DNA from 2 places in the Vibrio sp. JCM 18905 genome. Region 1 is predicted to be linked to the other one. Evidence: predicted binding sites of a transcription regulator. Region 1 holds the regulator's gene; the other holds the start of a gene.
The links. The regulator MetJ, encoded in region 1, represses methionine synthesis genes. The targets are predictions, from matches to a motif close to TTAGACNTNTANANGTCTAA.

Region 1 (4,433 bases):
ATAGCTACACTTGAGGTTGAGATCCATAGTACTTTGCGCCACAGGCTGAAGTGTACGACTGTGTAGGACTGGGGCGGCTAAACGGGCGAGTTCGCTGGCTTCATCCAATCGAAGTAACGGTAACAGACATGCGTCTGCCACCAAACGCGGATCGGCACTATAGACACCGGCAACGTCACTCCAAATGGTGACCGTGCTCACTTCAGCCAGAGCACCAATGACAGTTGCAGAATAGTCAGAGCCATTACGACCAAGTAAAATGGTTTCGCCCGTCTCGTTCTGAGCCATAAAGCCAGTAATTACCACACGTTTATGATTGTGTTGCGCGAGAACTTCTTTTATCAAAGGATATGAACGAGCGCGATCAACTTCAGGTTGAGTCCCGGCTTCCGCACGTAAAAACGCTCGTGCATCTTGTGCAACAGCGGGGATAGAACGTTGAGATAATAACGCGGCCAATAGGCGAGCAGACCAAACTTCTCCATGTCCTAGTACCGCGGCTTTTTGCGCGCCAGTGAGTGGTGCTGTCAGCTCAGATAAGGTACTGAACTCATCATGCAGTAACGCTAATAGCTCTTCTTGTACTTCATTTTCCAACAAATTTTCTATTAGCTCCGTTTGGAACTGCCTTAGGCTTTGAAGTGCTTCATGTGCGATTCGGCCATCTTTCTCTAACCCTTCCAGGAACTCAATCAAGCGGTTAGTAGTTTTTCCTGCCGCCGAAACGACCACGAGATCATTTTCCGTCGAATACTCCTTAAGAATATCCACAACGCGTAAATAGCATTCTGGGTTTGCTAAGCTACTGCCACCAAACTTATGCAGCTGACGTTGTACAGTCATTATTCTCGTCTCCTATTGTTGGGCAGCTTTAGCGAATGCTTGCTCTAAATCCGTGATGAGATCTTGTGCATCTTCCAAGCCGACAGACAAACGCAATAGTTGATGTGACACCCCCGCTTCTGCCAGTGCTTCCTCTCCCATAGCGCGATGCGTCATGGATGCCGGATGACAAATCAAGCTTTCTACTCCACCTAATGACTCAGCCAATGAAAACAGTTGGAGCTCTTTAACGAACACTTTTAACTGCTCAAACGAACCGGCAAACTCAAAGCTCAGCATAGAGCCAAAACCAGTTTGCTGCTTTTTAGCGATGTCATGACCTGGGTGCTCCGGCAGGCTTGGATGATAAATGGTTTTAACTAACGCTTGCTTCTGGAGATAAGCCAGTACCTGCTGTGAACTCTCTTCATGCACTCGCATGCGAGCACCAAGTGTACGAATGCCTCGCAACGTCATATAACTATCGAAAGGTGTGCCAGTCGCACCAATGCAATTGCCCCACCATGCAAGCTCTTCTGCATGCGCTTCTGTTTTGGTGATGATCACGCCACCAATCACGTCTGAATGACCGTTGATATACTTCGTTGTGGAGTGAATGACGAAATCTGCGCCCAAGTCCAAGGGCTTTTGGTACACGGGTGTCAAAAAGGTATTGTCCACCGCAACTAACGCGCCGACTTGTTTCGCTTTTTCACAGGTAGCTGCAATATCCACTACGCGAACCAGAGGGTTTGACGGAGTTTCTAGCAAAATGAGTTTTGGTTTTTGTGCTAATGCTGCATCCAAAGCTTGCTCGTCTGATTGATCGACAAACTGAACCTTAAAATCGCCTTTGTTGGCTCGGGTATTAAAAAGACGATAGGTGCCGCCATAACAATCGTGAGGAGCAATAATGAGATCATCAGGGCCAAGAAAAGCGGACACCCATAAATTTAATGCAGACGTACCGCAGTTCGTGACAACCGCTCCTTTTCCAGACTCGAGTTCAGATAACGCACTTTCCAACAGTCCGCGGTTTGGATTTCCAGATCGCGTGTAATCATACTTAGGTACTTCACCAAAAGCAGGAAAACCATAGTTAGTGGAAAGATAAATAGGTGGAACGACAGCGTGATATTGGCTGTCTGATTCAATACCAGTGCGTACTGCAATGGTCGCAGGTTTGCGAGAGCTCATGGGTGTATCCTTTCACGGGTAATGACTTCTAAATAGGAATGCGCTATATCTAATGAGTAAAATAAAGTGATCAACACGCTTCCTTTGCTGTTCTGTTCACTTTACTCGTCAAAAAATGAGACGTCAACACTTCTAGACGTCTATATGTCTTTGCTTATGGCGGTAAATGCAGCTAAAATCAGCACCTAAATTATTTTTAACCGATTACATAAATGAAGGTGTGCAATGGCTGACTGGAATGGCGAATACATTAGCCCATATGCAGAGCACGGCAAAAAAAGCGAACAAGTAAAAAAAATTACCGTCTCTATCCCGCTAAAAGTTTTAAAAGTGCTAACTGATGAGCGTACTCGCCGTCAGATCAATAACTTACGCCATGCAACCAATAGTGAATTACTATGCGAAGCATTTTTGCACGCGTACACAGGTCAGCCACTTCCAACAGATGAAGACCTTCGTAAAGACCGTCCAGATGATATTCCAACAGAAGTAAAAGCACTGATGACGGAAATGGGCATCGAATTTGAGTCGTTTGACGAAGAGTAAAAAAGCGAGGCTGGAGGCTTCAGATAGCAATTCTTATCTCAAGCCAACAGAATGACATAAAAAATGGGACGCGATTGCGTCCCATTTTTTGTACATCACATCTAATAGATATATTACTCTGCCATGTAGTTTTCAGGCATCTCGATACGAGCAACACCTGAATCAACCGCCGCCTGAGCCACTGCTTTTGCAACACGTGGTAGTAAACGTGAGTCCATTGGTTTTGGAATGATGTAGTCTGCACCAAACTCAAGCTTATCGACGCCTGCGGCCTTCAATACAGTTTCAGGTACAGGCTCTTTTGCTAGCTCACGAATCGCCTCAACGGCTGCAAGTTTCATTTCATCATTGATTTCACTTGCGCGCACATCAAGAGCACCACGGAAGATGAATGGGAAACACAATACGTTGTTTACTTGGTTCGGGTAATCACTACGGCCAGTCCCCATGATCAAATCATCACGAACAGCGTGGGCAAGTTCCGGCTTAATTTCAGGATCTGGATTCGAACATGCAAATACGATTGGCTTATCTGCCATCAGCTTCAACGCTTCCGCTGGCAATAGGTTTGGACCAGATACACCTAGGAACAGATCCGCGCCTTCAATCACATCTTCTAATGTGCGTTTGTCCGTGTTGTTTGCGAATAGCTGCTTGTATTCATTAAGATCATCACGACGAGTGTGGATCACACCTTTACGATCCAGCATGTAAATTTTTTCGCGCATTGCACCACATTTAATCAGCAGCTCCATACACGCAACAGCTGCAGCGCCAGCGCCAAGACAAACGATCGTTGAGTCTTCAAGCTTCTTACCTTGAAGTTCGATCGCGTTCAGCATGCCTGCCGCCGTTACAATCGCAGTACCGTGCTGATCATCGTGGAATACTGGTACATCACAACGCTCAATTAAACGCTTTTCAATCTCAAAGCAATCTGGTGCTTTAATATCTTCAAGGTTGATACCACCAAAGGTGTCTGCAATGCTTGCGACAGTATCAACAAATTCATCGATCGTGCGGTGCTTAACTTCAATATCAATCGAATCAAGACCTGCAAAACGCTTAAACAGTAACGCTTTACCTTCCATTACTGGCTTAGATGCAAGTGGACCTAGGTTACCTAGACCTAAAATAGCGGTACCGTTAGAAATAACAGCAACCATGTTGCCTTTCGCTGTGTACTTGTACACGTTATCAGGGTTTTGTGCGATCTCACGCACTGGTTCTGCAACACCAGGGCTGTAAGCAAGGGCAAGATCACCCGCCGTTTCCGCAGGCTTTGTCAACTCGACAGCAATCTTCCCTGGGGTTGGATAAGCATGGTAATCCAATGCTTTTTGGCGATGTTCTTCTTCTGGAGTGGCTGCTTGGCGATTGTCTTCAGACATGGACGTTTCTCTTTTTTATTTTTAGGTAAGGGGGGATAAATTCTATCGGATAGAAATCAAACTTCATAGGCAAGATTGCGAGCAATATCCTTAAAAAGCCGATAATAAAAGAGATTAGACCAGATAGCGGGGATAAGCACCTGATTTTCGAGTCAGGTGCTCTTTTCTTCTTACAATTGAAGTGCGCAAAATCCTGGACGTTATTACTCTTCGTCTACGTATTGCGCTTGGAGGTAGTTCTCAATGCCAGACATTTCAATCAAGCCAAGTTGCGTCTCTAGCCAATCAACATGCTCTTCTTCATCTTCAAGAATATCTTGAAATAGATCGCGAGACACATAGTCTCGAATGTCTTCAGCATAAGCAATCGCATCTTTTAAATCTGGAATGGCGGCCATTTCAAGCTTTAAGTCACACTCGAGCATTTCTTTAGTGTCTTCACCTATCATCAACTTGCCTAAATCTTGTAGATTCGGT
Region 2 (4,433 bases), on a different replicon from region 1:
CAAACTTTGGCTTTGCCACCGTGTGGTATCAATACGCTGAAAATATTGTTTACTATCCACCTTTAATTTCATTCATTGTTGCAACGGGGGCCTACCCTTTTTTCCCAGACCTGGCGCAAAACAACATGTTTATGTTGGTGATGATTAATGTGATTTTTTGGGCGTTAACTTTAGTTAATATCTTTGGCTTGCGCCTCTCTTCCCTGATTACAAATGTATTCGGCACCCTGGGTTTGATATTTCCGATTCTATTGATTATCGGATTAGGCGGGTACTGGGCGTATACCCATCCTGGTGAGTCTCATATCTCGCTTCGCCACGTATCTGACTGGTTGCCGGACCTTTCTCAAGATGGGATCGGAGCGGGTTTTACTGCGGTAGTTCTGTCACTTACAGGCCTTGAAATCACGACCTCTTATGCAAGCGAAGTCGAAAATCCGCAAAAAGCCTATCCCAAAGCTCTGCTGATCTCCACAATCTTAATCTTGGTTTCTCTGACGGCTTGCTCACTATCTATTTCTTCGGTCGTCTCAAGTGACCATTCTAGTTTGAGTGAAGGAGTGATACTTGCCTTCAAAGCTTTTTTTGATGATCTGCACCTCTCATTCCTGCTGCCTGTCATTGCCCTTGCTATTGTTTTTGGCACGCTTGCAAGCCTGAATAACTGGATAATCGCCCCAACTAAAAGTCTGCATGTTGCCGCAAAAGATAGTTTCATGCCGATGTCGCTCGCCAAAGAAAACCGCAACCAAGCCCCCGTCTCATTGTTGCTCTTGCAAGGCGCGATTGTTAGCGTGCTCTCTTTGGTTTTCATTTTTGTTCCTAACGTCAATCAAGGCATGTGGTTATTGAATATCCTGATGACTCAGCTCTATATGGTGATGTACATCTGTATTTTTGTTAGCTTTTTGGTCTCACGCTACAAACACGCAGATATTGAGCGCCCATTTCGAGTTGCGGGCGGAAAAATAGGAATGTGTTTAGTGGCAGGATTAGGCTTGATGAGTTGCTTGGTGACGATTGTTGTATCTTTTGACGTACCAGCAGGAATTAGCGCAAAAACTGGGGCATATGCACTGATATTAGGGTTTATCACATTTAGCCTCCCAGCGTTCGCCGCCGTGATGTATCGCAATCGAAAACATCGTCAACAAAGCAAAATGCTTGAGGTACTAGTAAGTTAACTATTGGATTGACATTAAAAAGCCGCAGCAATTTCTCGCTACGGCTTTTTATTTGGCATCACAAGTTGTGTTAGTTATCCGTGTCCTACAGTCTTGGATAACAGGTTAACAATCATCACACCAGTGAGGATAAACCCAATGCCAACAAGCGCCGGCAAATCTAGCCGCTGTCCATAAACAAAGTAGCCAACCGTCGCAACTAAAACAATACCCGCCCCACTCCATATGGCGTAAACAACCCCAACAGGCATCGTTTTTACCGTGACGGAAAGCAAGAAGAAAGCAATGCCGTAACCAATCAGAACGACTGTGCTCGGCATCATTTTCGTAAATTGCTCTGTTTTGGGAATATAGGAAGTGGCAATCACTTCACATACAATCGCGATCGACAGCGCCAACATTGGCGGCATAGAGACAAGCATTTTGAACATAAGGCATTAACGCTCAACAGAAATGTAACCGACAACACGTCCGGATAATTAGGTCGCGCATTATACCCAACTCATCTCTCGATGGAATACCTCTGACTCAAGCGGCTTCAAAATGCAGGATTCACAGCGTGATCACTTGAATATAGAGACATTCACACGCCATCGCTTTCACTCACTTCTTGATGAGTAAGCGACAAGCCTGCTTTTTGGTGCTGCCGAGCAATTTCAAAGTAGATGTGCATATCAATTGGCTCTGGTGTATTGAGCAGCATCTTGCCCACTTCTCGTTGAAAGTGACCATAATTACCTAACTCATCCGTCAGCCCTAGCTGCTCGTAAGAAGCTTCATTGGCAAACATTCCATAGGCATACTGATAATGACTTAGATCCTTGCTCTTATCATAACCAAGCTCTTGAAGGGCTTGATCAATTTCTTTCGGCGTATAAGTGTCTTTATCGCCAAACAAGCGCAATAGTACGCTAGGAACCTCTTGAGCGATGCTCTGAATTTTTGTCTTTCTTTTAAAAATACCGAACATAATGTCCTCCACTGACGATGTTTCCAAATACACACTTTAATGCATATTGGTGAGCTGATTGTTTTTAGTATGGCTCATTAATCTGAGACTTCCTTACAACGAAGTCACTTTCGCATATTAACGTGATCACATAATTACCAGCAAATAGTACGACCAGCGTTTCAAACATTCCTCATCAGAAACTCCGCTCTAGTCACAATTGTGTGACAGCTTCGAGCTCGGTTTACCATAATGTAAAGAGTAGATTGAAAAGTCATATTTCGTATCGACATCTAAACTTAATTAAGTTAGCTTTAGAAGTATAGACGTCTAGATTGACTATACTTAGGGAGAGAAAGTCGTGCCAATTAGAATTCCAGATCAACTACCAGCTACCGATGTGCTAAGGACAGAGAACATCTTCGTAATGAGTGAAACGCGTGCTGCGAGTCAGGAAATACGTCCTTTACGAGTGCTGATCCTGAATCTGATGCCCAAAAAAATAGAAACTGAAACTCAGTTTTTGCGTCTACTCTCAAACAGCCCATTACAAGTCAATGTCGAGTTGTTACGCATTGATAACCGCCCAAGCAAAAATACGCCAACCGAACATTTGGATACTTTTTATCGTCAATTTGAAATGGTGAGAGATAAAAATTTCGATGGCATGATCATTACTGGTGCCCCACTAGGTTTGGTTCAATTTGAAGATGTCATTTATTGGGACCACCTAAAAACCATCATGGAATGGGCAAAAGATCATGTGACATCGACTCTTTATGTCTGCTGGGCAGCACAAGCAGGACTGAAGTTGCTCTACGATCTACCTAAAAAAACGCGTAAAGAGAAACTTTCAGGCGTGTACCATCACCAGATTCATCATCAATTCCATCCTATGTTACGTGGGTTTGATGACACATTTTTAGCGCCTCATTCACGCTATGCCGACTTTTCACCTCACTTTTTAGAAGAACATACCGACTTAGACATCCTAGCCACATCGGATGTTGCAGGTGTTTATTTAGCTACAACAAAAGACAAGAGAAATGTGTTTGTTACTGGGCATCCTGAATACGATTCGCATACCTTACATAACGAATATATCCGCGATTTAAGCGAAGGCATGGAACCAGCCATTCCCGTCAACTACTATCCAAACAACAATCCTGATAATCCACCAATTGCCAGTTGGAGAAGTCATGGACATCTCCTCTTTTTAAACTGGCTGAACTACTGCGTTTACCAGCAAACACCTTATGATCTTGATCACTTCAGTGAAGACGCTTTTACTAAAGACGATTAACCTCAAAGCACGCAAACAAAGCGCTTATGACGCCTAAATGTAATATGTGAACCAAGCCGCCATATGGCGGCTTTTTCATACCAGTTTGCAAACCTGATCGCATAGTGTTTTTTCCTCAATAGGCTTTTGCTACGTAATTCATATCATGCTGGGAGATTCAGGGATGTAGGGACAAAGAATGAAAACAACAAAGCTCGGTGCACTACTATTAATCTCTCAGTTTGCACTTGTGGGCTGCGTGACGGTGAAAGAAGATGGTAGCCCTGTCGTTAAAGCCGATCCTGTAGCAATGGCAGAATCACGTATCGCACTTGGCCTAGGTTATTTAGAAGGCGGCAATATGATTCGCGCGCATGATAACTTGCAACAAGCCTTAACCCACGCACCTCAATACTATCGTGCTCAGTTATCGATGGCTCACTACTATGAAACGGTTGGTGAAGATGCTAAAGCCGAGCAAATGTATAAACGCTCTCTACGCCAACACACCAAAAACGGTAACGTGCTCAATAACTACGGCACCTTTCTTTGCAAGCGGGGTGACTTCGAGAAAGCCGATCAAATGTTTAATCGAGCGATTGAGCAACCTTATTACTATCTCATTCCGGCCAGTTATGAAAACGCCGCATTTTGCGCGTTGAAGTCACAAGATAAAGACAAAGCGAAATACTACTTCGCCCGAGCTATTGATCATGACCCTCATAGGCCAAAATCTATTTTGCAGCTAGCCAAGCTAGAAATTGATAGCGGCAATTACACTGAAGCCAGAATTCGATTAATGAGATTTAATCAAATGTATGGCATTAAGAAACCCTCTTTACAGCTCATGATTCAACTTGAACGTGCAGCAGGTAATGAAGCACTCGAGAAAAAATATCAAAAGCAATTGGAGAGATTTTCTTAACACGACATCATGATAAAGAAGGTGTACTCGCTCACAGACACTACTGAACTTGACTAAGAATCCAGTGAATTCAAACCCACGGTGAAACATTCA

Region 2: a site for MetJ is predicted at 2,448-2,467, ahead of metA (homoserine O-acetyltransferase MetA). Genes of this name have one in related genera too.

What each region holds. Positions count from the first base shown of each region.
Region 1 covers NZ_AP043880.1:450,234-454,666, reverse strand. Annotated here, with positions in the region: gene ACZ5ZC_RS18790 (bifunctional aspartate kinase/homoserine dehydrogenase II) at 1-843, opposite strand, end outside; gene ACZ5ZC_RS18785 (O-succinylhomoserine (thiol)-lyase) at 856-2,019, opposite strand; gene metJ (met regulon transcriptional regulator MetJ) at 2,245-2,565, shown strand; gene ACZ5ZC_RS18775 (malic enzyme-like NAD(P)-binding protein) at 2,679-3,956, opposite strand; gene bfr (bacterioferritin) at 4,160-4,433, opposite strand, start outside.
Region 2 covers NZ_AP043879.1:1,401,892-1,406,324, reverse strand. Annotated here, with positions in the region: gene ACZ5ZC_RS14690 (APC family permease) at 1-1,184, shown strand, start outside; gene ACZ5ZC_RS14685 (DMT family transporter) at 1,259-1,594, opposite strand; gene ACZ5ZC_RS14680 (DUF6559 family protein) at 1,768-2,154, opposite strand; gene metA (homoserine O-acetyltransferase MetA) at 2,495-3,436, shown strand; gene pilW (type IV pilus biogenesis/stability protein PilW) at 3,615-4,340, shown strand.